Regions from separate parts of the Devosia sp. LjRoot16 genome, predicted to be linked through region 3. Evidence: predicted binding sites of a transcription regulator. Region 3 holds the regulator's gene; each other region holds the start of a gene.
The links. The regulator LexA, encoded in region 3, represses DNA repair genes until DNA is damaged. The targets are predictions, from matches to a motif close to TGTTCNNNNTGTGTTCNG.
Positions count from the first base shown of each region.

Region 1: the regulator LexA is predicted to act here: its motif matches at 3,819-3,836, upstream of ruvC (crossover junction endodeoxyribonuclease RuvC).
Region 2: the regulator LexA is predicted to act here: its motif matches at 2,403-2,420, upstream of ACSQ23_RS02080 (DNA recombination protein RmuC).
Region 4: the regulator LexA is predicted to act here: its motif matches at 4,978-4,995, upstream of dinB (DNA polymerase IV).

Region 1 is NZ_CAXUPH020000005.1:509,390-517,230, forward strand. Features, by position in the region: gene ACSQ23_RS23790 (hypothetical protein) at 1-278, opposite strand, end outside; gene ACSQ23_RS23795 (YebC/PmpR family DNA-binding transcriptional regulator) at 538-1,287, shown strand; gene ACSQ23_RS23800 (VOC family protein) at 1,669-2,067, shown strand; gene ACSQ23_RS23805 (GGDEF domain-containing protein) at 2,037-2,726, opposite strand; gene ACSQ23_RS23810 (GGDEF domain-containing protein) at 2,935-3,711, opposite strand; gene ruvC (crossover junction endodeoxyribonuclease RuvC) at 3,879-4,382, shown strand; gene ruvA (Holliday junction branch migration protein RuvA) at 4,379-4,993, shown strand; gene ACSQ23_RS23825 (hypothetical protein) at 4,990-5,424, shown strand; gene ACSQ23_RS23830 (hypothetical protein) at 5,421-5,798, shown strand; gene ruvB (Holliday junction branch migration DNA helicase RuvB) at 5,795-6,835, shown strand; gene ACSQ23_RS23840 (VOC family protein) at 6,832-7,266, shown strand; gene ACSQ23_RS23845 (hypothetical protein) at 7,288-7,482, shown strand; gene ACSQ23_RS23850 (NUDIX domain-containing protein) at 7,479-7,841, shown strand, end outside.
Region 2 is NZ_CAXUPH020000001.1:425,745-433,585, reverse strand. Features, by position in the region: gene ACSQ23_RS02085 (dienelactone hydrolase family protein) at 224-1,105, opposite strand; gene ACSQ23_RS02080 (DNA recombination protein RmuC) at 1,196-2,374, opposite strand; gene def (peptide deformylase) at 2,525-3,046, shown strand; gene fmt (methionyl-tRNA formyltransferase) at 3,272-4,192, shown strand; gene truA (tRNA pseudouridine(38-40) synthase TruA) at 4,341-5,078, shown strand; gene ACSQ23_RS02060 (hypothetical protein) at 5,085-5,690, opposite strand; gene ACSQ23_RS02055 (hypothetical protein) at 5,690-6,229, opposite strand; gene ACSQ23_RS02050 (hypothetical protein) at 6,226-6,771, opposite strand; gene dapE (succinyl-diaminopimelate desuccinylase) at 6,771-7,841, opposite strand, start outside.
Region 3 is NZ_CAXUPH020000003.1:49,273-57,113, reverse strand. Features, by position in the region: gene ACSQ23_RS14665 (beta-galactosidase) at 1-598, opposite strand, end outside; gene ACSQ23_RS14660 (SMP-30/gluconolactonase/LRE family protein) at 606-1,478, opposite strand; gene ACSQ23_RS14655 (2-dehydro-3-deoxy-6-phosphogalactonate aldolase) at 1,475-2,086, opposite strand; gene ACSQ23_RS14650 (2-dehydro-3-deoxygalactonokinase) at 2,090-2,995, opposite strand; gene lexA (transcriptional repressor LexA) at 3,267-3,989, opposite strand; gene ACSQ23_RS14640 (ATP-binding protein) at 4,139-6,919, opposite strand; gene ACSQ23_RS14635 (hypothetical protein) at 6,924-7,811, opposite strand.
Region 4 is NZ_CAXUPH020000001.1:1,584,762-1,592,602, forward strand. Features, by position in the region: gene ACSQ23_RS07420 (plastocyanin/azurin family copper-binding protein) at 1-423, shown strand, start outside; gene ACSQ23_RS07425 (RNA polymerase sigma factor) at 437-1,132, shown strand; gene ACSQ23_RS07430 (GIY-YIG nuclease family protein) at 1,290-1,589, shown strand; gene ACSQ23_RS07435 (serine hydrolase domain-containing protein) at 1,690-2,841, opposite strand; gene ACSQ23_RS07440 (dihydrofolate reductase family protein) at 2,983-3,564, shown strand; gene dinB (DNA polymerase IV) at 3,708-4,955, opposite strand; gene ACSQ23_RS07450 (NAD(P)-dependent alcohol dehydrogenase) at 5,061-6,026, shown strand; gene ACSQ23_RS07455 (aminoglycoside phosphotransferase family protein) at 6,181-6,921, opposite strand; gene ACSQ23_RS07460 (NAD(P)-dependent oxidoreductase) at 6,921-7,571, opposite strand; gene ACSQ23_RS07465 (MarR family winged helix-turn-helix transcriptional regulator) at 7,576-7,841, opposite strand, start outside.

The DNA.
Region 1 (7,841 bases), on a different contig from region 3:
ACAGTACCGGCTGGAATCACCTTTCCCGTCCCGTTGACGGCAAGGATCTCCGGCCCGCCATGGCCCTCCTTGACCAGGCACCTGACGCCCTCGGTGGACTTGGGCAGGCGCTGTTTCTGCCCGGGCTCGACGCTCCCGCCGCCCTCGTCGCCGTGTTCGATGATCGGCCGGCCCTGCTGAGGCCGGGTGTCGCGCGTGTCCTGCGCAAATGCCGGGGCTGCCCCGGCAACCAGTATCGTCGCCAATGCGGCGATCGAAAATCTCTTGAACGCGTCCATCTCAAATTTTCTCTCTGCTTGCGGTCCCAATGCCGCGTCGATGGACACGATTTGCCAGTTCAGGGCTGAATACCTCATGATATCCGTATTTATCGCGGGTTCATTTTAGAAATGCCGCTCAATTGACGGAAACGGTGATGTGCCAGCACGCGGCCGGCCGACCCATTTCGCCAAGTGCCACACGGTCTTTATTTTCGGCGCTGCCGCCCCTATAACCGCCCACCACCATTGCCACACATGCCAAAACAGGGGTGACCGCATGGCCGGCCATTCACACGCCAAGAACATCATGCACCGCAAGGGCAAGTCCGACGCGGCTCGCTCGAAGGTGTTTTCGAAACTCGCCCGCGAAATCACCGTCGCCGCCAAGCTCGGCATGCCCGATCCGGCGTTCAATTCCCGCCTGCGCCTGGCGGTCATCAACGCCCGGGCCCAGTCGATGCCGCGCGACAATATCGAGCGCGCCATCAAGAAGGCGAGCGGCGCCGACACCGAGAACTACGAAGAGATCCGCTACGAGGGCTATGGCCCGGGCGGCGTCGCTGTCATCGTCGAGGCGCTGACCGACAACCGCAATCGTACCGCTTCGAACGTGCGCTCGACCTTCTCCAAGAACGGCGGCGCGCTGGGTGAAACCAACTCGGTCGGCTTCATGTTCGATCGGGTCGGCGAGATCTTCTATCCGGCCAAGGCCGGTTCGGAAGACAAAGTGATGGAAGCGGCGATCGAGGCTGGGGCCAACGATGTCGAGAGCGACGAAGACGGCCACTGGATCTACACCTCGTTCGAACAGCTGAACGAAGTGGCGGCGGCGCTCGAGAAGGTGCTGGGCGAGGCGGAGTCGGCCAAGTTCATCTTCAAGCCGCAGAACGAAGTGCCGGTGGATGCGGAAAAGGGCGCGACGCTGCTCAAGCTGATCGGCATCCTCGAAGAGGACGACGACGTGCAGAACGTCTACAGCAACTTCGATATTTCCGACGAAAACATGAGCAAGATCGAAGCCGCCTAAGCGGCTTCGACTTGGAGATCGAAGCCGCCTAAGAGCGGCTTCGACATGGAGATCGAGGCCGCCTAAGAGCGGCTTTGACTTGGAGATCGAAGCCGCCTGAGAGCGGCTTGGTTTGACACATTCGGGCCCAGGCACTAGTTCGGGCTCGTTACGCCGAAAAAACGCAGGCCGGTTAAGGTGAGTCCGGCCCTCCCGCGAGGGAGATTGTCCCGCCCCAAAAAGGCGAAGGACCCACGGCAAGCCGACGAGCGTCCGATCCCCGGGCGCCCGCTGCTTGTTGGGATATGGGTCGATGCATCACCGCCAGCTACATGCCCCCATGCCGCGTGCGCCACGGAGCCGGTCGTCCGACCGTTCCACCACCCGCATCAGGACATCACCATGCAGTTCAATCACGCCAACTTCGCCGTCGCCGATGTGCGCGCGGCTGCCGAGTTCTTCACCCGGCATTTCGATTTCGCCGTCGTCGGCGAAGCGCACGACAATTTCGTCGTCCTCGCAGGAGAGGGCGGCTTCGTCCTCAACTTCATGGCGACCGGCAAGGCCGAGGCCAGCTACCACAAAAACTTCCATATCGGCTTCTTCGTCGGCAGCGTTGCCGAAGTCCGGCTGAAGCACGCCGAACTCGTCGCCGCTGCCTACGGTCCCGGTGAGGTGCAGCAGTTCAGCCGCGGCGGCAGCCGGACGACGACATTCTACTGCGAGGCGCCCGGCGGCTTCCTCGTCGAAGTCGCCACTACCGCAACGGATCAGGCAGCGGCGGCCGGCAGCGTTTCGTAATGCGCGATGGACGTGACTGCGATGCAGTTGCGTCCATTCTGCTTGGCCGCATAGAGCTGCTGATCGGCCAGCCGGAACAGTTCGGCGAAGGGCAGATGGCGATCATACACGGCGCCGCCGACGCTCACCGTCAGCTGGTGCGGTTTGCCTTCGGGCGCGAATGCGGCCGCGTACACCGCCTGCCGCAGGCGCTCGGCCACCGCCTCGGCGATCAGCAGGGTGGTGCCGGGGAGGTACACCGCGAATTCTTCCCCGCCGATCCGGCCGACCAGGTCGGCGGAGCGCAGCACGGCGCGGATCGAGCTGGCGATCAGCCGCAATGCGGCGTCGCCCTGCTCGTGGCCATAGGTGTCGTTGATCGCCTTGAAGTTGTCGGCATCGACCACCAGCAGCGTGCCACGCATGCCGTTTTCGGCGAAGCGCGCGTCGGCCAGGGCTTCCTCGACTTCGCGGGTGAAGGCGCCGCGGTTCAAGAGATCCGTCAGGGTGTCGGTGGCGGCGTGGCGGCGCAGCAGCTCATGGGCGATGGCGAGTTCGCGCAGCTTGCTCAGGAGGAAAAACAGGATCGGGCCCGCGAGGCCGAGCGGCACCAGGATATCGACAGTGATCGACCAGCGGAGGTCATCGGGGCCGAGGTTATGGAAGTTGAACGAATCCACGAACAACGCGACAGCGACGCAGCCGAACGCCCCAAGTGCAGTCCAGAGGAAAACGCGGCCCCATCCGGTGGGTGAAAAATCCAATGCTCGCGTCCCTTCAGCACTTCTGCGCAGAGGGCCGGAACGGTAGGCGGCGCGTGTTGAAATCGCCTCAAGCCACCGGATCGGATTTTATCTATCGTCGTCTATCCATCGTTCCCTGTGGCGGTCAGCTGATCGCCGCGCTCATTGCCGCAAGGTCGGCATCGCCGGCATTCCGGCCGAGTTCGACACGGTTGCGGCCGGCGTGCTTGGCCTCATAGAGACGACGGTCGGCGATCTGGAACAGCTCCGAAAAGCCGGAGTCGCCGGCGCATACGGCGCCGCCAATGCTGACCGACAGCCGTTGCGCGATACCGTCCGAAGTGACGAACAGGGCGTTCACCGCGGCGCGAATGCGCTCGGCGGCAGCGTTGGCGATATCGTGTCCGGCATCCTTCAGGAACACGCCGAATTCCTCGCCGCCGATGCGGCCGACTAGATCGCCGTCGCGCACGCTGTCGCGGATGGCGCCGGCGATCAGCTGCAGCACCTCGTCGCCCCGCTCGTGACCGAAGCGGTCGTTGACGGTCTTGAAGTGGTCGGCATCGATGACCAGCAGCGTGCCGTAGCCGTCGGTCTGGCCGAGGCTCGAGCTGACCCGCGAGGTGAAGGCGCGACGGTTGAGGCAGTCGGTCAGCCAGTCGGTGGAGGCGAGCTTCTCCAGCCTGCGGTTGGCATCGCGCAGCTGGGCCGAGCGCACCTGCAGGAATAGCAGGATCGGGCCGCCAAGCGCGGTGGGCATGCCCAGCGCCAGTACGGTGCCGACAGTGTTCATCCCTTCGTTGAGGGACATCATGACGAGATTGGACATCACCCAGGACCCGACCGTCGACGCGGCGAGGATCAGGGCCGTGCGCTGCCAGGCGATGCGCCATTCGGAAGCCGGCAGTGCAAGCTTGTTCATTTCCGCGTCCCCCGGAGTGAATGCCTTGGGCTTACGGGAGCAATGCTTGAATGCTGATTAATTCGCCGATGAATTCGCAGACCCGGATCGTAGCTAAATCGGTGCAGTGTTTCTGTTTCGTTCACAAAGCCCTTGGTAGGCTCCGGCTCCTGACCTAAAGCTTCGAAATGGCTGAAACAGTGCGAATCATCGGGATCGATCCGGGGCTGCGGCGCTGCGGCTGGGGGATTATCGAGAGCAACGGCAACCGGCTGAGCTTTATCGCCTGCGGCACGATCACGCCGCCGGTGGATGGGATATTGGCCGACCGGCTGGTGGCGTTGCATCGCGGCATCGCGGCGGTGCTCGACGAGTATGCACCCGAGGAGGCGGCGGTGGAGGAGACCTTCGTTTCCGCCGGGGCGCGCTCGGCGCTGCAACTGGGCCAGGCGCGCGGCGTGGTGCTGATGACGCCGGCTTTGCGCGGGCTGCCGGTCGGCGAGTATGCCGCCAACCTGGTCAAAAAATCGGTGGTCGGCACCGGCCATGCCGAGAAGGCGCAGATCCAGATGATGATCAAGATCCTGCTCCCCACCGCGACATTCAAGGGCGCCGACGCGGCCGACGCGCTGGCCATCGCGGTCTGTCACGCCCATCATCGCGCCATCCGCAAGCTGAGTGTTCCTGCATGATCGGCAAACTGAAGGGCATGGTCGACGGCTTCGGCGGCGACTACGCGCATCTCGACGTCAACGGCGTGGTCTACGAAGTGTTCTGCTCGGCCAAGACGCTGGCGGCGCTGCCGCAGGTCGGCCATGCGGCGGTGGTCCATACCGAGATGATCGTGCGCGAGGACATGATCCGGCTCTACGGCTTCTTCACCGAAGCCGAGAAGGCCTGGTTCACCACGCTGATGACGGTGCAGGGCGTCGGCAGCCGGGTGGCGCTCGCCATTCTCTCGGTTCTCACCCCATCGGAACTCGCCAGCGCCATCGCGCTGCAGGATAAGGCGATGGTCGGCCGGGCCAACGGCGTCGGCCCCAAGCTGGCGGTCCGCATCGTCACCGAACTCAAGGGCAAGGCGCCGGCAGGCGCGATCGACGCCGGTGTGCTGGGCTTGCAGGCGGCGCTGGGCGAAGGCGTCGCCGCCGGCAATGTATCCGACGCGGTCTCGGCGCTCACCAATCTCGGCTATTCGAGCGCCCAGGCCTCGGCTGCGGTGGCGCGGGTGGTTGGCCGCGAAGGCGACGACGTGCCGACGGACAAACTGATCCGGCTGGGGCTCAGGGAGCTCAGTTCGTGATTGGCGGCGCAGGACCGCGGGACCGCCTGATTGGCATCTTCGTCCTGTTCGCCATGCTGCTGGCGACGGGGCCTACCATTCTGAACTTCATCGATTTGGTGATCCATGGTCCGACGGCTTCGGCGCTGTCGTTTCTCTTCCCAAGCTCGGTGCTTTACGCGTTCTGGTGCCTTGCTGTTGTTCTGCGTTCGGCGGTTCGGGCACCGATTGGCCTATGGGAGCACCTCATCCTGCTGCCGCTGAGCGTCGCAGTGTTGATCGGGACAGCCTCAGTCTCGTGGGGCTGGTTCGATTGGTTGCCATCAGGCCCTTCGTTCAAACGGGACGGGCTTCGCTTCTTCGAACTGGTAACCACCTTTCCCTGGCTGGCCATTCAGTACATAGGGATAATGGTCATCGGCTCGCGGGTCGGGACGCGAGACAGGATATGAACGCCAGCCTGAACCCCCGCCTATGGGTTAGTAACATGCCTTCTGCCATCGAGAATCTTGAGAAGCTAATACTCCCGAAGGTGGACCCTCTGGTGATCCCCGACGCGGTAATGCTTGTCGCAAACGAACTAGGGCTAACCGTCACGCTTACCTGCAGGGATGCGCCGGAACAGTATGAGATCACGAGAGGTGCTGCGCCATGCGGCTACATCCGGGTGCGGTGGGGCGGAATGTCCGTTAGCTACCCTGACGCAGGTGACGAAGACCTGTTTGCCGGCCCCGTCGACGGCTTCGGCGGCTTCACCGACCACGAGCGGGAGGCTAAGCTGCTCCTGGCTCTGGGCCTCATCGCGGCGCGGATGTTGAAGCTTTGACCGACCTCACCTCGGCCCAGGCCGGTCGCGACGACCCGCTCGATGTTTCGCTCCGCCCGTCCGGCTTTTCCGAGTTCATCGGGCAGGCCGAGGCGCGGGCCAATCTCGAGGTGTTTATCCAGGCCGCCAAGCAACGCGGCACCGCGCTCGATCACGTGCTGTTCGTCGGCCCGCCGGGGCTCGGCAAAACCACACTGGCGCAGATCGTGGCCCGCGAACTGGGCGTCGGGTTCCGCGCCACCTCCGGTCCGGTGATCGCCAAGGCCGGCGATCTCGCGGCGCTGCTCACCAATCTCGAAGAGCGCGACGTGCTGTTCATCGACGAAATCCACCGGCTCAACCCGGCGATCGAGGAAATCCTCTATCCGGCGATGGAGGACTATCAGCTCGACCTGATCATCGGCGAAGGGCCCGCGGCGCGTTCGGTGCGGATCGACCTCGCCAAGTTCACCCTGGTCGGCGCCACCACGCGCGCCGGGCTGTTGACCACGCCGCTGCGCGACCGCTTCGGCATTCCGATCCGGCTGAATTTCTACACCCCCGAAGAACTGGTGAAGATCGTCGAGCGCGGTGCCCGCCTGCTCGGCATCGGCATGGCGCCCGACGGGGCGATGGAAGTTGCCCGCCGCTCGCGTGGCACGCCGCGCATTGCCGGCCGGCTGCTCCGGCGGGTCACCGATTTCGCGCTGGTCGATGGCGCCAAGGAGATCACCCGCTCGGTCGCCGACAAGGCGCTGCTGCGGCTCGACGTCGATGCGCGCGGGCTCGACCAGCTCGACCGGCGCTACCTCAAGGTGATCGCCGATTTCTATGGCGGCGGCCCGGTGGGGATCGAAACCATCGCCGCAGCGCTGTCGGAACCGCGCGATGCGCTCGAAGAGATCGTCGAGCCTTACCTGATCCAGCAGGGGTTCATCCAGCGCACGCCGCGCGGCCGGATGCTGACGGCTTTGGCCTTCCAGCATATGGGCATCAGTGTCCCGCAGGGGTTTATCGGCATGCAAGGCAGCCTGTTCGAGGAGCCTGGCGAGGAGTGAGCGAACCGGCATTTCGGCCCCGCGTCCACATCATCCTGCTCGGCGTCGCCAATGTCGCTCGGTCGGCAGCGTTCTACGAAGCGCTTGGCTGGCAGCGGGCGCCGACCAGCCACGCTGGTTTCGTGAAATTCGACCTGGGCGGCATGGCGCTGGCGCTGATCGCGAAGGCCGATCTCGCCAAGGATGCTCTGGGCCTGCCGGGTGATCCCGGTGCTTCATCCGGCCTGGCGCTGATCTACTGCGCCGAGCATCCCGATGACGTCGCCCGGTTGCTGGCACAGGCGGAGCGGGCGGGCGCCACGATCGTCAAGCCGGCGACGAAGACCCAGTGGGGCACTGCCGGCTATTTCCGCGACCCTGATGGCCATCTGTTCGAGATCGACCACGAAGAGGTCTGGGCGTTCGACCGGGAGCATCATCTTGTCGTCTGAGTTGTTGTCGAGGAGGGAGCCGTGACGGCGCTGCCCCGCATCGGCCGGCCCGCGACGCAGGCGCTGGAGCTCCAGGGCATTACGACGCTCGAAGTGGTTGCTGAGCGCAGTGAACGGGAGTTGCTGGCGCTGCACGGTGTCGGCCCCAAGGCCATCCTCATCCTCAGGACCGAGCTCAAAGCGCGTGGCCTGCAGTTCGCCGGATCGGACAGATGACTGCTAGCCGTCGGATGATATCGTTCGATCACGAAACGACCCGGTTCCAGTTCCGCGCCGCAGCGATCATCCGCCGCGAAGGCCATGTGCTGATCCATCGTGCGACCACCGAGGAGTCCTGGGCACTGCCCGGCGGGCGCGTCGAGATGGGTGAGATCAGTTCCGAGGCACTGGCGCGCGAGCTCGAGGAGGAGTTGGGCGTCGTGGCGGCAATCGGCCCGCTGGCCATCGTGATGGAGGACCTGTTCCGCTATGACGGCCGGGTGATCCATGAGATGGGCTTCTACTACCCGGCCGAGATTCCAACGAGCTTTCCGTTTTCGACCGATGCGGTCTGTCACCGCGTCGCCGATGGTGGC
Region 2 (7,841 bases), on a different contig from region 3:
CTGGCTGCTATCCTGGATCCGCTGGGGAAAACTGCGCCGTGAGCCGCAACTCCCCGACAGCCTCCGGCGCGATATCGGCCTGCCACCATTGCCTCGGCCGATCGACGATCCGCTGCGGTGGCGGAAATAATCGCCGGCTGCCTATCCCAGGTGGGAGAAGGCGCGCTCCGAGCTTTCTTGTGGCGCAGGGGCGTACCCCCGTCCCTGCGCTCTCTGGCTGCGCTCAGGCGAGCACCTCGCGGAACAGCCCGATCGTTCGCGACCAGGCCAGGTCGGATGCTTCCTTGCTGTAGCGCGCGGCCGAGGTGTCGTTGTTGAAGGCGTGGTTGGCGCCCTCGTAGATGAAGATCTGGTAGTCGATCCCGGCGGCCTTCAGCGCTGCCTCGAAGGCGGGAATGCCGGCGTTGATCCGCTCATCGAGCCCGCCATAATGCGCCATCACCTTGGCCTTGATACTGGGCACCGCCGCGGCATCCGGCTGCCCGCCATAGTAGGGCACCGCCGCGAGGAGGTCGGGCGCCACTGTCGCGAGGTTATTGACCGTGCCGCCGCCCCAGCAGAAGCCCATGGCGCCGACCTTGCCGTTGCCCTTCGCATGGGTCTTCAGCCAGGCGATGGTCGCGACACCATTGGCTGCGACATCTGCCGCCGGCAGCTGCTGGAACATCGGCCGCGCCGCCTCCTCGTCGGCGGGCGTGCCGCCGAGGTCGGAGAGGAAGTCAGGCGCCAGCGCCACGAAGCCCTCGAGCGCCACGCGTCGCGCCACGTCCCTGGTGTGCGCATTGAGCCCGCGATTCTCGTGCACCACGATCACCGCGCCGAACGGTCCGCCCTCGGCAGGGTAGGCGAGGTAGCCGCGCATCTCGCCTTTGGCGCCCGGATAGGCCACGTCCTCGGTAACCAGCCGCGCATCATCCTCGGGCACCAGGCCCTGCGCCTTGGCGTTCGACGCCATCAGCGCTGCCGCCACCGTCGCCGCGCTCATCGAGCCTGCGAGCTTGGCGAGATTGTCCATGAATTTGCGGCGGTCGAGGCTCAGGTGGGTGTAGTCGTCGAAGAGATTGATCATCTCCTGCGAGATCGGGGGTGTGTCCCTCTCGTCCATTTCGCCGTCCTCCTGTTTGACGGGGGAGGCTAAGGCGTGCAACCGGACTTGGGGATGACGCTCGCACGCTTGTGAGGCGATGTGAGCAGCCTACTCGCCGGCGAGCCGCTGCGGCTCCGGCCGGGCTTCGTCGAACTCCATCGCCTCGATCCGCTCGCCGCGCTTCACGATCTTCGAGGACGAGGTGACGATGTCGCTGATATCCCCGGCGGCCTGGGTGAAGTGGGTCTGGAGCTTGCGCACCCGCTCGTCCAGCCGGCCGACATCGGCCAATAGCGCCCGCACCTCGGTCTGGATACGATAGGCCTCTTCGCGCATCTTCACGTCGCGCAGCAGCGCCTGCACCACCTGGATCGACAGCATCAGGATCGACGGCGAGACGATGACGATGCGCGCCTTCAGCGCCCGTTGCACCACATCCTCGAAATGTTCGTGCAGGTCCGCAAAGATCGATTCCGACGGCACGAACAGGAACGCCGTGTCGGCGGTCTCTCCGGCGATCAGGTATTTTTCCGAGATCGCCTTGATATGGACACCCATGTCGGTGCGGAACCGGCTGGCGGCGAAGCGCGGGTCCTCGCCTTCGCCGGCCCCGGAAAAGCCCTGCCAGCTTTCCAGCGGGAACTTGGCGTCGATCACCAGCGACGGCGCCCCGTTCGGCATATAGACCAGCGCATCGGGGCGGCTGCCGTTCGACAGCGTCGCCTGGAACGCATAGGCGTTCTGCGCCAGCCCATCGCCGATGATCGCTTCCATCCGGCCCTGGCCGAACGCGCCGCGCGTCTGCTTGTTGGCGAGGATCGACTGCAGCGACACCACATTCTGGCTGAGCTGGGTGATGTTGGATTGCGCCCGGTCGATCACCGCCAGCCGTTCCTGGAGCTTCGCCAGGCTCTCGTTGGTCTTGACGTTGCTTTCCTGCATGACCGCGCCGATGCGCTGGCCCTGGCTGTCGAGCCGTTCGTTCACCAGCCGTGCCAGGTCGGAGGTGCGCGAGCCAAAAATCTCGCTCATCGTCTGCATCCGGCCGGTCATCTCCGACTGCACGCGAACCATGTCGGCGATGTAGCGCTCGGTCTCCTGCGCCTTGAGCCGCGCCGCGGCTGCCTCTTCGGCGCGCTGCTCTGCCTCTTCCGCCCGGGCGCGCGACTGGCGCACCACGACGACGAGCAGCGCCACCAAGAGGGCCGCGACGACTCCCACAGATGCATAGGCGGCGATCTCAAGCGTGACGGGGAAGTCGGCGATGACGAAAAGCACTCGATCCATCGCCTCAGCTTACACGATTCGACGCCGTTGTTCCCGCATTGTTCTTCGGCGCCGCAATTGGCCTAAACAGAGCGTAAACCGGCTGGCCGTTGACCGGCGCCCGGGAAATACCATATTCAGCGGCAACCCCCGATGAAGGACTGAACGTTCATGGCCAAGCGCCCCATCCTGATCCTGCCCGACGAGCGCCTGCGCGCCATTGCAGAGCCGATCGAGAAGATCGACGATGGCATCAAGCAGCTTGCTAAGGACATGCTCGAAACCATGTATGACGCGCCGGGCATTGGCCTTGCCGCGCCGCAGATCGGCGAGCTGAAACGTATCGTCGTCATGGACCTCGCCAAGGAAGACGAGCCGGCCGCGCCGCTGGTCATGATCAACCCCGAGATCCTCAAATACTCCGACGAGACCGTCACCACCGAGGAAGGCTGCCTCTCCATCCCCGAGCTCTACTATGATGTCGAGCGCCCGGCCGAGGTCACCGTCCGCTACACCGATCTCGACGGCAAGGAAGTGGAGCTCGACGCCAAGGATCGCCTCGCGGTCTGCGTCCAGCACGAGCTCGATCACCTCGATGGCGTGCTCTACATCGACTACCTGAGCCGGCTGAAGCGCGACCGCGTGCTGAAGAAGTTCCAGAAGGCCGAGCGCCTCGCCAAGAAGGCGGGCTGACACCTCATTTGAGGCGATCGCCTTCTCGCCTCGTGGGAGAAGGTGCCCGAAGGGCGGATGAGGGGTCTCTCTCCGCGTACGCAATCGCTCCTCGCTTCACTCGGATCGCGCTACACTTCGTTGCGCGGACCCCTCATCCGGCGCTCACGCGCCACCTCGCGGCGAGGGCTTCGCCCTCGTCCGCTGCCCGCAAGGGGAGAAGGCGACCACCGAGAGACCGGGAATATGAAAATCATCTTCATGGGCACGCCGGAATTCGCCGTGCCCACCCTCACCGAGATCGTCTCGACCGGCCACGAAGTGGTTGCCGTCTACACCCGTGCGCCAAAACCCGCCGGCCGCGGCCAGGCCGAGCGCAAGTCGCCGGTGCATGAGGCGGCCGAGGGCTTCGGCATCCCGGTATTCACCCCGCGCTCGCTGAAGCAGGCGCCCGAGCAGGAGGTGTTTGCCTCGCTCGATGCCGATGTGGCGGTGGTCGTCGCCTATGGCCTGATCCTGCCCAGGCCGATCCTCGAGGCGCCACGGCTTGGCTGTCTCAACCTCCACGGCTCGCTCCTGCCGCGCTGGCGCGGCGCTGCGCCGATCCAGCGCGCGGTGATGGCGGGGGATGCGCGCACCGGCATCATGGTGATGCAGATGGACGAGGGCCTCGATACCGGCGCCGTCGGCCTGATCGAGGAAATGCCTATCGGACCCGACATGACCTCGGGCGAGCTGCATGACCGGATGATGCTGGTCGGCGCCGACCTGATGGGCCGGGCGCTCGCCGCGCTCGACCGCGGCAGCCTGCATTTCACCCCACAGCCGGAAGCAGGCGTCACCTACGCCAGCAAGATCGACAAGGCGGAAGCGCGCATCGATTGGACGAAGCCCGCGAGCGAGGTGCACAACCTGATCCGCGGCCTCTCGCCATTCCCCGGCGCCTGGTTCGAACTGAGCCTTAACGGCACGCCCACCCGCATCAAGGCGCTGCGCTCGACGCTGGTCGCCGCAGAGGGCACCCCGGGCACCATCCTCCCCGATCTCACCATTGCCTGCGGCACCGGCGCCGTGCGCCTCACCATGGTGCAGCGCGAAGGCAAGGGCGCCATGGACGCCGCGACGTTCCTGCGTGGGGCAGGGGCGTTGCCGGAGCGGGCATCGTGAGTCCTGAATGCCCCCTCACCCGGAGCGCTGCGCGCTCCGACCTCTCCCCCAAGGGAGAGGTGCGCGGTGGCACGAGCTCGCCCATGCGTCACCTCTCCCTTGGGGGAGAGGTCGGCCCGCAGGGCCGGGTGAGGGGGCCTTTCTAGCGATGCCCCGCTACCGTCTCTCGATCGAATACGACGGCCGCCCCTTCTGCGGCTGGCAGCGGCAGGCGGGCGATCTCTCCGTGCAGCAACTGCTCGAGGAGGCGATCGCGCGCTTCTCCGGTGAGAGTGTCGTCACCCAGGCCGCCGGTCGTACCGATGCCGGTGTCCACGCCCTCGGCCAGGTGGTGCATTTCGACCTCGAGCGCGACTGGGATCCATTCAAGGTGCGAGAGGCGCTGAACTATCACACCAAGCCGCATCCGGTGGCCATCCTCACTGTCGATCGTGTCGACGAGAGCTTCGAGGCCCGATTCTCGGCCATCGCCCGGCACTACGAATACCGCATCCTCAACCGCCGTGCCCGGCCCGGCCTTGATGCCGGCCGCGTCTGGCACGTGCCGGTGCCGCTCGATGCCGATGCCATGCACAGGGCGGCGCAGCTGATCCTCGGCAAGCACGATTTCACCACCTTCCGCGCCGCCGAGTGCCAGGCCAAGTCGCCCGATCGCACCCTCGATATCTTCACCGTGTCGCGGCAGGCTGAGATGATCGTCGTCACCGCTAAGGCCCGCAGCTTCCTTCATTCGCAGGTGCGCTCGATGGTGGGCTCGCTGAAGCTGGTGGGCGACGGCAAATGGCGCCCAAGCGATTTCCGCGCTGCCCTCGATGCCCGCGATCGCGCCCGCTGCGGCCCGCTCGCCCCGCCCGACGGGCTCTACCTCACCAAGGTGGATTACTGACAGCGCTCAGGGCGCCGTAGCCGCTCCTGCGCCGGCCGTCAGTTCGGCCAACTGCTCCGGCGACAGCGGGAACACCGCGCTCACCACGAACAGTGCAATCACGCCGCTGATCAGCTGCACCACGAGGAATGAGGCGATCTGCCAGGGCGTCAGCGTCAGGATCAGCCGGGCGATGTTGATCATGATGATGATGATCACGATGCCCGTGGCGATGAACATCAGCTCGCCGCCGGCGCCCACCAGTCCGAGCAGCGTCGTGGCGATGGTCAGGAAAAAGGTCGCCCAGTTGTCGACCACGATGTAGGGCACCAAGGCATCGGGCCGCTTCAACTGGCGCAGCACCAGGGCCGCCGCGCCGATCTGCAGCGCCAGCACGATGATCACCGTGGCAATGGCCCGGAACGCCGTACCGCTCGTTCCGGGCACGCCCAGCACCAGCGGCACCGCGGTGTTGAGCAGCGCCACCACCAGGAAGGCGATGAAGCTGCCGACCAGCCCGCGATCGGAGAAGTCGAAATAGCCGTTGGCCCGGCGGTCACCGATGACCAGCGCCACAACGCCGCGGGCGGCCGAGGCCACCTCGTTCCAGATATCGTTGCTGCGTTCAGGCACTAGCCGACCCCGTTCAGTCCGGTGGTCAGCATGTAGAGCCCGACTCGGGTGGCGACAAGCGCGACAATCGAAAGAATGGCAAACGCGGCGGAAATGCCGATCCCGAGTTTGCCGACCTCGCGCGCCACCCGGAACAGCATAAAGCCGATGACCCCGAGCGTCGCCGTGAGAATGTTCGATCCGCCGAGATAGGCCAGCGGCAGCGACACCCCGAGGACGAACGCCACGGCGTAGGTAGCGGGCACCGCCATCGCTACTCCAGGCGTACGAAACACCCGCGCCGTCACTGCGATCACCACCCATATGACGCCGAGCTGCAGGGCATTGGCGACAAGGCTGAGGACGACCGTCGCCCAGCCGGGAAAGCCGCTGAGCGAACTCTCGATGAGGATCAGCGCCAGCACCACGGCAAAGAAACAGCCGGTGGCGTTGATGAGGCCGAGACCGGTGAGGTTGAATTTCTGCGCCGCGCCCGGGCGCGCCGTCAACAGGTCGAGCCAGCCGACAATGGCGCGCCACAGCTCGCCGAAGGCGTTCACGGCGCCGCCATCATCGCCTGCCCGGTCGGCAGCATCAGGAAGATGAAGCTCGCAGCGAACGAGGCGACGGCCACCAGCGCACCGAGCAGGATCGCGCCGGCCCAGCCCATGCCGAACAGGCTCTTTGCCGCCCGCGCCACGAAGTAGCCGAGGATACCGATCATCGCCGTGCCGGCGCTGATGCCGAACGCCCCGATGATGAGGCCGACCAGTTGGCTCAGCGCCAGCACCAGCGCCAGGAACAGGAAGAAGCCGGGCAGCTGTTCCTGCTTGCCCAGCAGCAATCCGGCCGCGCCGACCACGACGAACGGCACCGCCGTCATCACCAGCGCCAGCAGGGCGAAATCGACGACCGCCCGCAGTGCCTCCGGCAACGCGCCTGCGAATGGCACCACCAGCAGCACCACCTGCAGCAACGCCATCACCACGATGCCGGCGACGGCATGCGTCCAGCTCGCCGTCGCCGGGCTGTCGGTGGCCGGCGCCCGGCCGAACGCCGTCTGCGTTGCGGTGCCCACGGCGCTGAGAAAGCCGTTCGCCATCACTCGCCCCCCAGATAGTCACGGATGAACTGGGCGTAGAGCGCCGTCAGCTCCTCGACATCGGCGACTCGCACATTCTCGTCCACCTTGTGCATGGTCGGGCCGGGCAGCCCGAACTCCACCACCGGGCAGTATTCCGCGATGAACCGCGCGTCCGACGTACCGCCGCCGGTCGACAGTTCCGGCGGGATGCCGGTGCGCCGCGCGATGGTTTCGATCAGCGTTTCCACGCCGCCGCCGAGCGGCGACAGGAACGAGCGCGATGGGCGCCCCACCACGCTGAACTCGGCGCTGCAGCCACGCAGGTCCTGGTTGCCGATCACCTCCTCGATCGCGGCGATCAGGCTTTCCGGCGTCCAGCGATCGTTGTAGCGCACATTGAAGCGCAGCAGCACCGAGGCCGGGATGACGTTGGTAGTCTCGTTGCCGACATCGGCCGAGGTGAATTCGAGGTTCGAGGGCGGAAAATGCTCGGTGCCGTCGTCGAGCTTGCCGGTCAGCGCCCCGATCAGCAGCGCCGCCGTCGGCAGCGGGTTGTTGGCCTTGTCGGGATAGGCGACATGCCCCTGCGTGCCGGTCACCCGGATCTGCCCGTTGAGCGAGCCGCGCCGCCCCACCTTGATGCTGTCGCCCACCCGCGCCGTGGCGCTTGGCTCGCCGACGATGGCGAAATCGAAGCGGTGACCCTGAGCTTCCGCCCAGGCCATCAGCTTGTCGGTGCCGTTGACCGCGTCGGCTTCCTCGTCATTGGTGATGGCAAGCGAGATGCGCCCCGCCTCCGGCACCCGTGCGATCGCCGCGATGAACGCCGCGATTCCCGACTTCATGTCGGCGGCGCCGCGTCCATAGATCGTCCCGTCGACGATCTCAGCCGCGAACGGCTGATGCCGCCACGCTGCGCTATCGCCGGGCGGCACCACGTCGGTATGCCCGGCAAACAGCAGATGCCGGCCCTCGCTGCCGCGCGTCGCGAACAGGTTGTCGACCGGATAGGACCCATCCCCCTCGAACCGTACGCGCTCGCAGCTGAACCCCAGCGGCACCAAGGCCGCCTCGAGCACGTCGAACGC
Region 3 (7,841 bases):
TCGGCGGGTCGATTTGCTCGAAGTTGTTGTACTCCATCGACCAGAACACGTTGCCCCAGGCGGCGTTCAGCGCATCGATGGACTTGTACTTGTCTTTCAGCCAGAGCCGGAAACCAAGCGCGGCGGCTTTGGAGTAGGAGTGCACGGTGTCGTGGCAGCCATACTCGTTGTCGGTCTGCCAGCCGGCGAGCGCCTGGTGCTGGCCGACCTGGTCGATCAGCAGCCGGGTAATGCGGGCGCACTCACGCCGATAGCCCAGATGCGAGAAGTCGTAGTGTCGCCGCGAACCAAAGCCGCGCGGCCGGCCATCACGGTCGACCGCCAGCATGTCGGGCATCTTGTCGAGCAGCCAGCGCGGCGGCGTGGCCGTGGGCGTGCCGACGATGACCTTCAGGCCATGCTTGCCGAGCACATCCATGGCAGCCACCAGCCAGCCGAAGTCCATCTCGTTCGGCCTGGGCTCGAGCCGCGACCAGGCGAACTCGCCGATGCGGACATACTGGATGCCGATTTCCGCCATGCGGCGCGCGTCATCCTCCCACCATTCGACGGGCCAGTGTTCGGGGTAGTAGCAGACGCCGACAGCGGGAAAAGACACGTGAAACTCAGAGCTTGAGGAAGGGTTCGGCGATACCGGGCACGTCGAGCGCCACGGCGAAGACGCTGCCCGCATGCGGCTCGCGTTCGATCTCTGCGGGCGTCATGTGTTCGCGCGCCGTGGTGATGTAGAGGGTCTTGAGGTCGTTGCCGCCAAAGGCCGGGCAGCTCACCTGGCTGACGCCGGGCACCTCGACCACCTTGTCGAGCTTGCCGTCGGGCGAGATGCGGATGACCTTGCCGCCGCCCCAGCGGGCATTCCACAGACAGCCCTCGGAGTCGACCACCGAGCCATCGGCGCCGCCAGGGCCGTCCATGGTGAAGAAGTCTTCCCACGGCCCGACCGGCAGGCCGGTCTCCGGGTCGGTGGCGCATTTGACGATCATCTTGCCGGCGTCCGTGAAGTAGGCGGTGCGGCCGTCGGGCGAAAAGCAGATCGAGTTGGGGATGCGGATGTTCTCGATCACCTTGGTGGTCTGCCCGGCCCGGTACTGGTAGACGCCGCCGACTCCCGCTTCGGCTTTGCGGCCCATGGTGCCGATCCAGAAACCACCGGTGCGGTCGACGCGGCTGTCATTGGTGCGGTTGGTCGGAACATCGCCGTCGATCTCGGCGATCACCGAGGTCGTGTCGGTCAAGAAGTCGTAGCGGAGCAGGGCGCCCGACTGGGCGATTGCAAGGCTCTGCTTGTCGATCACCGCGCCGGCGCTGACGGTGTCCTTGAAGGTGATGCGGTCGACGATGTGGCCATCGGTTCCGGCGCTCAGCATGGTCTGGTTGAGGATATCGAACCAGAACAGGCGCTCGAGCAGCGGGTGCCAGAACGGGCCTTCGCCCAGCTCGCAGCGGCTATCGACAAAGAGCTCGGCCTTGGTGTTCATCGCGGTTTTCCCTGGTCATAGGCAGCGACGGCCGCGGTGGCGCGCAATGCCACATCCGCGGCGGACATGCCGGGCTTGAAAATGTAGGTGCCGAGACCGAAGCCGGCGCAGCCGGCGGCGAAGTACTCGGTGAAATTATCGGGATTGGCGCCCCCGACGGCGTAAAGCGGAATGTCGGGTGGCAGTACGGCCTTCATCGCCTTGATGCCCTTGGGGCCCAGCACTTCGGCCGGAAAGAACTTGAGGCCCGTGGCGCCCGAGCGGATGGCGTTGAAGGCGTCGGTGGGCGAGAAGACGCCCGGATACGAGGTCATGCCACGCTCGATGGTGGCGCCGATCACCGCCGGGTTGGTATCTGGCGAGACGACGAACTGCCCCCCGGCATCAGCAACGGCATCGACGTCGGCGCGGCTCAGCACGGTGCCGGCGCCGATCAGCGCCCGGCCCTCGAACACCTTGGCGGCATCCTCGATGGAGCGCAGCGCCTCCGGCGAGTTCAGCGGCACCTCGATCATGGTGATGCCGGCGAGCACCAGGGCGTCGCAGACTTCGAGGGTTTCATGAGGGGTGATGCCGCGAAGGATCGCGATGATGTGTCGGTGGGTCATGGTCTATGCCTGTCTTGCAGCCTTGAGGCCGGCGAGGGTGGCGTCGGTTGCATCGATAATGCGGGTGCTGGCGCCCAGCCGGGCGAAGGCCATCTGGTAGAGCCCGCAAAGGCCGACGCTGCCGACCAAGGGGATCTCGGCTTCGCCGATCCAATCGCGCTGGCCGCCGATTTCAGCGCCGATGAGCAGACCCGAGAGGAACCCGGCGCACCATGGTGCGCTGCGTCCTGAGAGGAGCGAGCCGGCGCGAACCTTGAACAGCGTCGCAGTCAGCCGTTCGGGACGTTCCAGCCCCTGATCGAGGCCGGCTTCGAAGCCGCGCTCCCGATCTTCGCCTTCGAGTTCGCCACCCAGCGAGTGACGCAGTACCGAGTGGGTGCGCAGCAGTTCGAAAATCTCGCCGGTCATGGCGCTCGAGAAGCGCTCGAGCCTGGTGCCAGAAAGCAGCGCCCATTTGCTGTGGGTGCCGGGCATCACCGCCAGACCGGAGAAGCCCGGGAGCAACGATGACAGGCCCAGCAACTGGGTTTCCTCGCCGCGCATCACGTCCTCGGCGCCGACATCACGCAGGCAGACGCCGGGAAGAATGCGGGGGTTGAGCGGACCGGGCATGTCGGGCGCCACCGCGCCTTGAACGAGGCGACCAAGCTCGGCCGGCGCGTCGAGATAGGGGGCCTCGATCCAGCCCTGGCGGGCACCGGCCATGCCGCAGATCAGCACGTCTTCGACATCCTCGGCGACACCGCTGAGCAGCGAGGTCAGCACATCGGGGTATTGTTCGCGGCTGAGGCGACCCATGCCATCCGGCGACGAGCGCGCGAAGGCGATCTCGCCGGCGGCGTCGATGCCCCATGCGCGCAGATTGGAAGTGCCCCAATCAACGGCGACCCATTCGACCTCTGCTGCCAAAACCTTCTCCCTGGCGCTGCACGTTTGCTGCGCACCGCCATGCCGCTAAAGCGCGATCGGGAAGGTTGTCCACTCTCCTGGTACGATCGCGACGGCCATTTGCATGGCGGCGCTGCCCGAGGATGCCCGAAGCCTCCCTTGGCGGCGCGGACCGTAACGTCTTTGCCGGCCCGGCCCTAGTGCAAATATCGGCGGGGAGGTTCGGTTTCATAAGAAAAAGGGCCGGCAAGGCTGCCGGCCCAGGGACCCGATTGGCGGTGGGGTCAATACGTCAGTATTTGCGCAGCAGGCCCACCAGCCGGCCCTGCACCTTCACCCGGTCAGGCGGGAAGATGCGGGTCTCGTAGGCCGGGTTGGCCGCTTCGAGCGCAACGGAGTTGCCGCGGCGGCGAAGCCGCTTCAGCGTCGCTTCCTCGTCATCGACTAGGGCGACCACGATCTCGCCAGTCGAAGCGGCGTCCTGCTTCTTGATCAGCACGGTGTCGCCATCGAAGATGCCGGCGTCGATCATCGAGTCGCCGCGGACTTCCAGTGCATAGTGCTCACCAGGCCCCAGCATTTCAGGCGGCACCATGATGGAGTGGCTGTGGGTCTGGATCGCTTCGATCGGCGTGCCTGCCGCGATGCGGCCCATTACCGGGATCGTCACCGCCCGATAGGAGTCGGCATTGACCACCGGTGCCGAGGGGCGGGCCGGAGGCGCCGACACCTTGCCGAGGTTACCCTCGATGACCGAGGGCTCGAAGCGGGCCTTGCGACCACCGAGCGAGGGGTTCATCGAATCCGGCAGCTTGATCACCTCGAGCGCGCGGGCCCGATTGGGCAAACGCCGGATGAAGCCACGCTCTTCCAGCGCGGTGATCAATCGATGGATGCCGGACTTGCTTCTCAGGTCGAGCGCGTCCTTCATCTCGTCGAACGAGGGTGGGATGCCGGACTCTTTCATCCGCTCGTGGATGAACATCAGCAGTTCGTGTTGCTTGCGCGTAAGCATGGGCGGCTCCGTGAGCAGAATCGGAACAAAGACTGAACGTGTTATACGTGTTCCAGTTATGTTCTGCAATCGAGCGGTGAATATTGCGTTACGATTGGGGGCGCAGCGAGCGGAATGAGCAGGTGTCGGGCCTAGGAACGCCGCTGCTCTCACCCATTGGCGAGGCGGCGGAGGAGGGCCGTGGCGGCGAGGAGATCCGAGGTAGCCTTGCCTTCGGTGAAGGCGTGGAGAGTGCCCGCAAGGAGCTCGTAGGCGGCAGTCCGCCGGTCCCTCGACCACAGGCGTGCGAGGCTCATGGCGGCCCTCAGTTCCCAGGCGAGCGCTCCCTGGGTTCGAGCGAGATCGATGGCCTCCTGCAGCAGCCGCGTGCCGGCCTCGATATCGCCGTCAGCGACCCTCGCGAGGGCGAAGGCCCGCAGGATCTCGGGTCGGCACCAGCCGCTGCTGCGTTCGGGGGAGAGCTTCAGCCCGCGCAGCGAGCCGGTGAGCGTCACCCAGGTCTCGGCCTGCAGGAAGCTCGCCGGCTGCAACAGGATGGCGCTTTCGCTGCGACGGCCTTCGCGGACGGCGATGTGGATCATCACCTTGCGGTAGAGATCGGCCCATGAGGTCCAGAGCGGCAGCCCGGCATGCTCGGCCGCGCGCCCCAGTTGCGTGATGCAGCCAACGGCTCGGTCATCCTCGCCGTACCACAGCAGCAAAGGGCAGGCGCCGAGGCCAATCGCTTCGCAGAGGGCCCAGGGACCTTGCTCGGCGGCGAAGTTCAGCGCCTCGAACAGCAGGTGGCGGGATTGGTCGGGCTTGCCCAGCAGCCACAGCCGGCGCGCCTCCACGACGCGCAGGGCCCCCCTCGGCGGGGAGGTCAGAATGGCGAGCGGCGCCGGCAATTGCCAGTCGGGTCCACCGATCATGGCGTTGGCGAGGCGGGCCGAGGCGGCATGGTCGCCGGCATAGTGGAGCGCCTCCGCCTGCAACCGGTCCGCGGTTTGCGCCAGATCGCGACGTCCGGCAGCGCGGGCATAGGCAAGAGCCGCCTGCGACAGCCCGGCGGCGTGCCGGAGGTGACCGGTGCGCAGCGCCAGGGCCGAGCGGACCAGCAGAAGTTCTGCATCGGCCCATGCGGCGGCCATGGTGCGGCCAAGGCGGGCCGCCTCGAGCAAGTGCCGGCCTTCGATGCGCAGCGGACCGGCGCGATCTTCCGTCAGCGTCGCCAGTTGCAGATGCAGCCGGAACCGCAGGTTGGCTGGCAGAAGCGCTCCGGCCCGTAGAGCTGTCACGGCGCGGCTCCGCATCTCATCATAGTGGCCACCCCGCAGCAGCAGGGGGCTCGCATGGGCCGCGAGGAGGGCGCCAGCGTCTAGGTCGCCATGCGGCGAAAGGCACCGGTCGAGTGCCTCGCGGACCTCCTCGACCAGGTCGCCATGCCGTTCCAGCCACTCGGCCCGTGACAGCTTCTGCCAGGCCTCGAGGGCATTGATGACATGCGACAGGGCGAGGTCGGCATGACGCCGTGCCGTCCGAGGCAAATCCTCCGACGCGGCGAGCCGTTCGGCGGCGTAGGCGCGCAAGGGGCGGGAGAGACGGTATCGCACTGCATGTCCACCCCGAGCGGTGAGCACCTGCGACTTTGCCACGAGGCCTCCCAGCGCGGCGATGAGGCGGCGATCATCGAGGTCGCCGTCGGTGGTCACGGCAGAGGCATCAGCCAGGTCGAACGCGCCGGCGAAGATCGACAGCCGCCGCAACACGATGCGTTCGTCGCCGGAAAGCGTGCCATGGTTGAGCTCATAGAGCCCGCGCATCGAACGGTGGCGCGGCGCAACGGTGCGGCGGCCATCGGACAGAAACTCGATACCGCGCTCGAGTTGGGTGCGCACTTCCTGCAGCCCGAACACCTGGATACGAGCGGCGGCCATATCGATGGCGAGCGGCAAGCCGTCGAGTTTGCGGCTGATGGCCACGAGGTGCCGGACGTCGCGGTCGCTGCCGCGCAGGGTTTCGTTGCCGGCCTGGACGCGCTCGATCAGCATGCGCACCGCGGCGTGGGTCATGGCCTCGTCCAGCCCGATATCGTCGCGTTCCGGCAGGTCGAGCGGCGCCAGGCGATAGACGTGCTCTCCGGCAGCTCGCAGCGGCTCGCTGCTGGTGGCGAGGACGTGGAGGCGCGGCAGCAGGCGCAGCACGGCTTCGATCGCGACGGCGGCGTCCTCGATCAGCGCGTCACAACTGTCGATCAGCAGCAGTTTGTGAACATCCACCGGCCGGTCCCCGCTGCCCGCTGCGAGCGCCCGCAGCAACTCCGGCTCGACCCTGCGACCGCCGGTCAGCGTGGAGAGGTCGACATAGGCGCCCCCGTCGGCGAAGCGACCGGCCAGCCGCTGCGCCGCCACGGCAGCGAGCGAACTCTTGCCGATGCCGCCCGGGCCCACGACGCTCACCAGCCGGCGCGCCGTGACCATGTCGGCAACGGCGCGCAGCGCCTCGTCACGGCCGATCAACTGGACCAGGCTACCTGGCAGTGTTGCGGGTGGGCCGTCGGCAGCGCGAGCAACCGGCGTTCTGCCGCCGACCGGCGCGATAAAGCGATAGCCGCGGCCCGAAACGTTGGCGATGTAAACCGGCCTGGTGGAGGAATCGCGCAGCGCACGTCGAATGGCGGCGAGGTGCACGCGCAGGTTCACCTCCTCGACGAAGGTCTCGGGCCACGCCACCCGGACCAGCTCCTCCTTGGTTACGAGGGCGCCGGGTCGCTCCAGCAGTGCCAGAAGAATGGCCATGGCGCGGCTGCCCAGACGCACCGGCTTGTCGTCCTCGAACAGCAGGTGGCGGGAGGCGTCGACGCTGAAGCCACCAAAATGCAGTAACTGGTCTTCGGACGCCCCGGCGGCATCCGGCGAGCGCAGCTTCAGTTCATTTGGCGGGCCATTCATCGGGTCAGGGGCCGAGGGTAGGGTGGTGCGGGGGCGGGAAACGGCCGCCGTGCTGCGCCGCCGTCTCGTCGATGCGCTTCACCCAGGCGATTGCGCCTTGCTCGAGGGCGGTAGCGCGGGCCTCTGCAAGAAGGCGCCGGGCGGCCGCTGGGTCGAACCAGATGGCCGTGCTTGCCTGGGTGCGCAGCACCTCGGGTTTGGTCCAGCCGACGGTGCCTTCGGCGACACGCCGCAGCGCCAGTTCGGAAATGGCGCGGCCGTCCACCGTTGCCAGGTGGTCGGCTTCGATCGCATCGAGGCTGTCGACCTCGAGCGGCTCCTCGTTGACCTCGTGGGGATTGAAGCGGAGATCGATGGCGCGGAGCAGGCGGCGGCCCCAGTTGCGCCAGTAGTTGAGCCCGTCGCCGCCAGCTTCCTCCATCAGCTCGAACGCATAGGAGCGGGCGGCCTGTTCGTCATCGGTCCAGATGGCGATGGGGGCACAGGCCAGCGCAATGGCGTGACAGTTGGCGATGAGGTTGTCGCGGCGTGATCGCGCCAGGGTGTCGGCAGCGATCTCGACCGCCTCCTGGCCGTCGCCGGTGAGACACGCGATGCGGGCGAGGACGATGCCCATCGAAACGTAGGGGTGCACAGAGGTGCAGGGGATGAACCCCTTGGCCTCGCGTCGGACGCGTTCCGCCACCCGTTTCGCCTCGGCATGTTCGCCGAGAAAGTGCAGCGACTGGGCGATCGATTTGTAGGCGAAGATCGGTTCGTCGAGCCGCTCGCGCGTCGCCTGCTCGACCATGTCGTAGGCGATTTGTCGGCAGCGCGGATAGTCCGCCTCGGTGAAGGTGGCGCACCACTGCATGGCCATTTCGGTGTGCGTGTCGGCCGCTGAAATCGTCATCGGCGCTGCCTCCGGATCGGTTGCGGAGAC
Region 4 (7,841 bases), on a different contig from region 3:
CAGGGGACGCCGGACGGCTCGCAGGTGTGGTTCGATCCGATCGGGATCCTGGTGCAGCCAGGCCAGACGATTCGCTGGACCAACCGTGACCTCGGCAATTCGCACACGGTGACGAGCTATCACCCGAGCCTGTTCGATCGGCCGCGGCGCATCCCCGAGGCGGCGACGCCCTGGGACTCGGACTATCTGCTGCCGGACGAATCGTTCTCGCTGACGCTGAGCGTCCCCGGGGTCTATGATTACTACTGCGTGCCGCACGAGCATGCCGGGATGGTCGGCCGCGTCGTCGTCGGCACGCCGAGCGCTAGCGCCGCCGACTATGCCAATGCCGGGGCCGCGCTGACCGAGTTGCCACAGGTCGCGCTGGCCGGGTTCCCGGACGTCGCGGCGATCATCGCCGCTGCCGTGGTGCACCGCGAATAGGGGAGAAGCGCACATGCTGACGGTGCTGAAACAACGGAGCGAAGTGCGGGCGCTGAGCGAGGCCGAGCTGGTGGAGCTGGCGCGGCAGGGTGGCGAGAACGCCATACGCCTGTTGATCGAGCGCAACAACCAGCGGCTGTTCCGCGCGGCGCGGAGCGTTTTGCGCAATGACGGCGAAGCCGAAGACGTGGTGCAGGAGACCTATGTGAAGGCCTTCACGGCGCTCGCGAGCTTTCGCGGCGAGGCCAGCTTTTCCACCTGGCTGACCCGCATCGCGCTCAACGAAGCAGTGTCGCGGCTGCGGCGCCGCAAGCCCAGCAGCGCGCTCGAAGCGCTCGACCAGGCGGTGAGCGCCGATGCCGGCCTGGTGTCGCTGTTCCCGCTGTCGCTCGCCCCACTCCCCGCCGACATGGAGGCTGCCCGATCCGAGATGCGCCAACTGCTCGAGACCGCCATCGACGGCCTGCCCGAGGGATTCCGCACGGTGTTCGTCCTGCGCGACGTCGAGGGGCTCAGCACCGAGGAAACGGCGGCGCACTTGCAGCTCAAGCCCGAGACCGTGAAGACCCGGCTGCACCGGGCGCGGCGCATGCTGCGCGTGGTGCTGGAAGAGCAGCTGCGCGGCTCGTTCGCCGAGCTCTATCCGTTCGACGGGGCACGTTGCGCCAACATGGCAGAGCGGGTGATCGCTGTGCTGCGCGGGGCTTGAAGGCTTTATTTCTACTGCGCACCCTACCGGACACTGACCGTCCCACATCCACGGTGTCACCCCGGCGAAGGCCGGGGCCCATCCTGAGATACCGAGATGATCCTCGGAGCCGCAAAGTCCGCTGACGAGCTTGCCCCAAGCATGCTTGAGTACCGCGATGAGCAAGGTCTTCATCGTCTACATCATGGCGAGCCGTAAGAACGGAACACTCTACGTTGGCGTCAGCGGCGATCCCGAAGTGCGCATCTGGCAGCATAAGAACGATTGGTTCGAGGGGTTCACCAAACGCTACGGCGTCAAGCGACTGGTCTGGTACGAAGTGCACGAGGACGCCGAGGCTGCCATCCAGCGTGAAAAGCGGCTGAAGGAATGGCACAGGGCGTGGAAGATTCGACTGATCGAAGCGCGCAACCCGGATTGGCGCGATCTGTATCCAGAGGTGACGGGCGAGCGGTGAATTACTGCAGCATCTCAGGATGGGCCCCGGCCTTCGCCGGGGTGACACCGTGGGTGGGGTAACCTCAGGTGCCAAACAAGCGTCGTCATCCACACCAACCCTATTCCGAAATGCTGTTCCAGGCGCCGTACAGCGTCGAGTGCAACAGCTGCACGGTTTCGCCGGCGCGATAGACCACCAGTTGCTGTTCGGGGAGCAGGTAGAGCACCTGGCCGCCCTGGCCCATCAGGTAGGTGAACGGGCCCTGCAGCGCCTGGCCGGCGCGATCGAGAACGTTCTGGCGCAGGTGCTGGCCATAATGGTCTTTGAGCCGCTCGGCAGTGCCGACATCGAGCCCGAGGAACTCGCGCCACAGCGGGGCGGGGAGGAAGGGCGCTTCCGGCGTGCCGTTCTCGACCAGGTACTGGCCGATGCGGATCCAGTCGCGCGCCGCGGCGTAGATGCAGCAATAGGCGGAAACCGGGGCGCCCGCAGCCGGCTGGCGCCAGGCGGCGGACGCCGCGCCGGCCGGGCGCCAGAGCTTTTCGGCCAGCAGGTGTTCGAGGCCCCGTCCATAGACAGTTTCGAGCACCTCGCCGAGCAGCGCGGTGTTGACGTTCTGGTAGTTGAACTCGGACGCAGTTTTGGCATCGGTGACGAGGCCGCCCTCGATGGCGCCGAGCCCGAGGAAATGCAGCCGCGCCAGCGGGCCGAACGGGTTGGCTGAAGTATCGACGGTCTTGTCGCCGCTGACGGCGCCGGCTTTGCCCTCGCCATGGTCGAAGGCGATGCCGCTGCGCATCGCCAGCAGGGCGCGTAGCGTGACGCCGGCGAGGCCACGATCATCGGGCAGGAGCTCGCCCAAGGTCTGGTCGAGGCTCTGCAGCCGACCTTCGGCCAGCGCCTTGTAGATCAGCGCACCGACGAGGCTTTTGGCCATCGAGAACGAGTTGAAGCGGGTTTCGGCAGTGAGACCTGGCGCGTAGTGCTCGAGTTCGAGCCGGCCGGCGCGGGCGACGAGCAGGGCCTTGCCGCGCTTCTCGGTGAAGGCGGCCTCGAGGTCGGGTTGCAATGGACGGGTGCTGGATGCTTCGGCGACGTGCAAATCACGCGGCGTTGCGGCGCCCTCGATGCTGGCGAAGTGCCCGGGCGCCGGCCAGATGAGCGGCGGCACGCCCTCGGCGACCAGCTGCGGAAGGTAAGGGGCATAGGCCAAGGTGGCCGTCACCGCACCACCTAGCACCAGCACCAGCGCGATCAGCAGTTTGCGCAACGAAATCCCCCAAAACCCCTGGCGCAAATGGCTCGCAGGCATGGATGGCGGAAATGCGGCTGCCTCGCTTGACAGGGCCGGCCTCACGACGTACTCAACAATTATGTTGATTAACAATCTTGTTGATTACGGAGAAGGTGAATGAACAAGCTCATCAGCACACACTGGATCAGCCTCGACGGTTTCATCGCCGGCCCGATGGGTGAGATGGACTGGATCCGCGGCGACGACCAGCTGTCGAGTTACGAGATCGGGCTGGTCAACGGCGCCAGCAGCCTGCTGCTCGGCAAGGGCACCTATCAGGATTTCGCGCAGTACTGGCCGGCTGTTCCCGCTAACCCCAATGCCGCGACGTGGGAGAAGACCTATGCCGAGCGGATCAATGCGCTGCACAAGGTGGTGATCTCGCACAACCTGCAGGCGGCGAAGTGGCCGACCTCGGAGCTGTGGCGGGAGCTCGATGCGGCCAAGGTCAACGCGTTCAAGGCGCGGGCGGGCGGTGATATCCTCACCTATGGCAGCGCCACCATCGTGCAGCAGCTGACCAATCTCGGCCTCGTCGATGAGTATCACTGGCTGATCCACCCGATCGTCCTCGGCAAGGGCCGGCGGTTGCTCGACAACCTGGAGCGGCGCTTCGATATCGAGCTGATCGACAGCGAACGCTTTGACAGCGGGGTGATGAAGCTGATCTATCGCCGGGCTCAGCCTGTTCACGAATGAACCAATCACCTGCGGTGTCATCCCTGCGAAAGCAGGGAGCCATCTATCGGCTGGCGCGGGCTGTGAGTTGGGTCCCTGCTTTCGCAGGGATGACACCCGGTGGGTAGGCCAGGCCGAGCTCAATCACAAAGTGCTGATGCGCTCTACAGCGGCTTTTCCGCCAAGCCGCGGAAGGCGTCGGGGACGGAGCGATCGAGCTCGAGCGTCGCCGAGGCATAGCCGATGGCTTCGCGGCCGAAGCGGATGCGGACGGCGTCCATGGCCCGATCGGCGCTAAGGCGCGAGGCGCCGCGCCGGGTGCCGGGGCGGCGGGCGTCGTCGGCGAGGTCGAGCGGCAGTTCGAGCTGCACCAGCGGATCGCGCTCGAGCTGCGCCACCGAGATGGCGAGCAGCGTGATGGTGCGCTCGTCGGGGTGATCGGCCTGGACGACCCGCACCAGGTCCTCGGCGATCTCGGCGAGGCTCACAGTGGCCGAAATCGGCTGGTCGATGGTGATCGAGCGGGTGACGGCGCGCAGGTCGCGGAAGCGGACACGCGCCGTGATGGTGTGGCCGTGCCAGGATTTCACCCTGAGCCGCGAGGCGATGCGATCGGCGAGGTGATGCAGGGTCGGCCGGTAGATCCGTTCGATGAACGGCTTTTTGCCGAGCGCCGACTGGGCCCCGGCGGAGCGGGCGCGCTGGTTGGTGACGATGCCGCGCGGGTCGCGGTTCCAAGCCAGCGCGCTGAGCTTTTCGCCGGCGGCATGGCCGAGGATACGCTGCACCCACTCGTTGCGCTGTTCGGCCAGCTGGCCGATGGTGAGGATGCCCTCGTCCTCGAGCTTGCCCTCGGTGACCGGGCCGACGCCCCACATCAGGCTCACCGGCAGCGGGTGCAGGAACTCGAGCTCGCGCACCGGATCGACCACCACGAGACCATCGGGCTTGGCCACCTGCGAGGCGATCTTGGCCAGATGCTTGGTGCGCGCCACGCCGACCGAGATGGGGAGGCCGAGCTCGGCCCGGACGCGGGCGCGAACCGTGCGGGCAATGGTTTCGGGGCTGCCGAACAGGTGCTCGCAGCCGGCGACATCGGCAAAGGCTTCGTCGATCGAGATGCGTTCGACCAGCGGGGTGTAGTCGTCGAGGATGCCGATCGCCGCGTCGCCCAGCCGCTGGTACTCCTCGAAATGGCCGCCGGTGAAGATCAGCTCGGGGCAGAGTTCCTTGGCCGCCCAGCCGGACATGCCGCCGTGCACGCCGAAGGCCTTGGCCTCGTAGGAGGCGGCCAGCACCACGCCGCCGCCGACGGCGATCGGCTTGCCGCGCAACTCCGGGTTCAGCAGCTGCTCGACCGAAGCGTAGAAGGCATCGAGATCGGCGTGGAGGATCGTGGCGGCGGGCTCCATCCGGGATTCTCCGTGGCGCAATGAGAACATAAAGCGAACGAAGTGTTGGGCTTGTCAAGCGGCTCGCCGGCGGCGGATGGTGCTGCGGGGGATCGGGAGGGCGCGATGCGGGCAGTGGTCTATTCGGCATATGGCGGGGTGGAGCAGCTGCGGCTCGCCGAGGTGGCGCAGCCGGTTCCGAGGCCGGGCGAGGTGCTGATCCGGGTCAAGGCGGCGTCGCTCAATTCGTGGGATTGGGACCTCCTACGCGGCCAGCCGTTCCTCGCGCGGCTGGGCGGGTTGTGGCGGCCGCAGCACGCGATCCTCGGCGCGGATGTCGCCGGGGTGGTCGAGGCGCTGGGCACGGGGGTGGGGCGCCTCGCCGTTGGCGACAGGGTGTTCGGCGATCTCAGCGGGGCGAACTGGGGCGGCTTTGCCGAGTATGTCGCGGCGCCGGAAGCGGTGCTGGCCAGGATCCCCGAGGGGGTGAGCTTCGAAGCCGCCGCAGCGACGCCGCAGGCGGGCCTGCTGGCCTGGCAGGGCTTGCGCTGGAAGGGCGAGGTGCGGGCCGGCGACCAGGTGCTGGTCAATGGCGGGGGTGGCGGCGCCGGAACGTTTGCGATCCAGCTGGCAAAGCGCGCCGGCGCTGATGTGACCGGCGTCGACCGGGCGGAGAAGCTCGAGCTGATGCGCAGGGTGGGGGCGGAGCGGGTGATCGACTATCGCGCCGAGGACTTTGCCGCGGGCAGCGAACGCTATGACCTGATCATCGACATGGTGGCGTCGCGGCCACTGACGCAGTTCCGCCGCACGCTCACGCCCACCGGGCGGCTGGCGGTGGTGGGTGGCACGACACCGACCATCCTTGCCGTGGCAACGCTCGGGGCGATGAGCTCGAAGCCTGGCGGGCAGCAGCTCGGGCTGGTGCTGCACCAGCCGGATGTCGGGCAGTTGACGGAGCTCGGGGCGCTGATCGCGGCCGGCGCGGTGACGCCGGCGATCGACCGGGTCTATCCGCTGGCAGAGACGGCCGCGGCGTTTCAACGGATCGGCGCCGGGCAGGCGCTGGGGAAGCTGGTGGTGGTGCCGTGAGGCTCTGCTCCCCTCCCCCTTGAGGGCAGGGGTTGGGGGTGGGGGTCCATCGGTGATCACAGAACCACCCCCACCCTCATTCCCTCCCCTCAAGGGGGAGGGAGGCGATCGCCGCTAGCATCGCGATTGCGCGCACCGGTCGGCGGCACCGTAGCTACCCCCGCGCCAGCGCCAGCAGCCGTTCGTTCTCCTCCGGCACGTTCTCGGCCAACCGCGCCGCGGCAATGATCGGCAGCCAGGCACGGATGTCGGCGTCAGTCAGCTCGCTCGCCGCCAGATAGCCCGCCAGATACGCGTCGGCCAACTCGTGGCCGGCGCCGTGGCGCATCAGGAGGTAGGAGCGGGCGACATCGGCGGCCGGCGGACCGGAGGTGGCGTCGGGCCAATCGACGATCATCGCGGCGCCGGGCGGCCCGATGATGTTGAAGGGGTGGAAATCGCCGTGGCAGAGGCGGTTGCCTTCGGGCAGTTCGGCCAGCCGCGCCAGCAGGCGGCTACGCAGTGCGGCATCGAGGTCGACGCGGCCGAGGCGGTCGGCGAGGCGCGGCTTCAGCGGCGAAAGGCGAACTTCGGTGCGGGCATGGATAGCGAGGTGGAGCTGCACCATGGCCTCGAGCGCCGCTGGCAGCAGCGCCGGGTCGGCGGCGGCGAGGCTGGCCAGCGGCTGGCCCGGGGCGCGGTCCATGACGAGGCCCCAGCGGCCGGCATAGGGACCGGCTGCGTGCACCGCCGGGGTCGGCAGGCCATGCTCGCCGACAATGGCGAGGATGGCGGCTTCGCCGAAGGCCACCGAGCGATTGGTGGGGTCGCGATAGAGCTTCAGCACGTGGTCGCCGTAATGGAAGGCTTCCGCCATCTTGCCGGAGCCGAGCAGTGGGCCGATCTTCTGATCCATCAGCTGAGCGCCGCTTTGAGGGCGGTGGCGATGGTTTGCGTGCCGCGGGTAAGTTGCAGCACCTTGCCGGCCGACTTGGGCTCTTCGAGCAGTGCCACAGTGACGGCGGCGACATCCTCGCGCGGCACCGACTCCTCGTTGATCGCCTGCTGGCTCAGCAGCACCTTGCCGGTGCCGCCGCCATCGGTGAGTTCGCCCGGCTCGAGGATGGTCCAATCGAGGCTGGAGCCGGTGATGAACTTCGCCGCGGCGCGCTTCTGCTTGTAATAGTCCTTCATCTCGTCATCCATCGAGCGGATCGACAGCCCGGTGCTGGCGCCGATGGCGGAGATCGAGAGGTAACGCTTCACCCCGGCATTCTCGGCGGCATGCACGGTGCGGCGGGTGCCGACGCGATCGAGCGCGCTGCTTTCGCCGGCGGCTGAGCCGGCCGCGAACACCACGGCGTCGGCGCCTTTCATGGTGGTGGTGAAATCGCTCAGCGGCGATTTGTCGAGATCGAGCACGATGGTCTCGGCGCCACGCTTCACCGTCTCGGCCATGTGTTTGGGGTTGCGGATGGTGGCGACCACCGAGTGGCCGGCGGCGACCAGCTTTTCGACAATCAGGATGCCGGTGCGGCCACTGCCGCCAATGACGATGATGCGCATGAGGTCACCTGTCGGTGGTTGATGGGTTGAGCTTTGAAAACAGGCGATGCAGCGTTTCGAGCTCGGCGCTGCTCAGGGCGGCGAGGCCGGGCGGTGGCACGCGGAACTCGGCCAGCAGCGCAGTCTGGGTTTCGAGGCCCAGTGGCGTGAGGGCGACGAGCTTGACCCGGCGATCGGTGGGCGAGGGGCGGCGCTGGACATAGCCAGCCTGCTCCAGCCGATCGACGACCCAGGTGGTGTTCGAGGGGTCGCTGTTGAACTGCCGCGCCA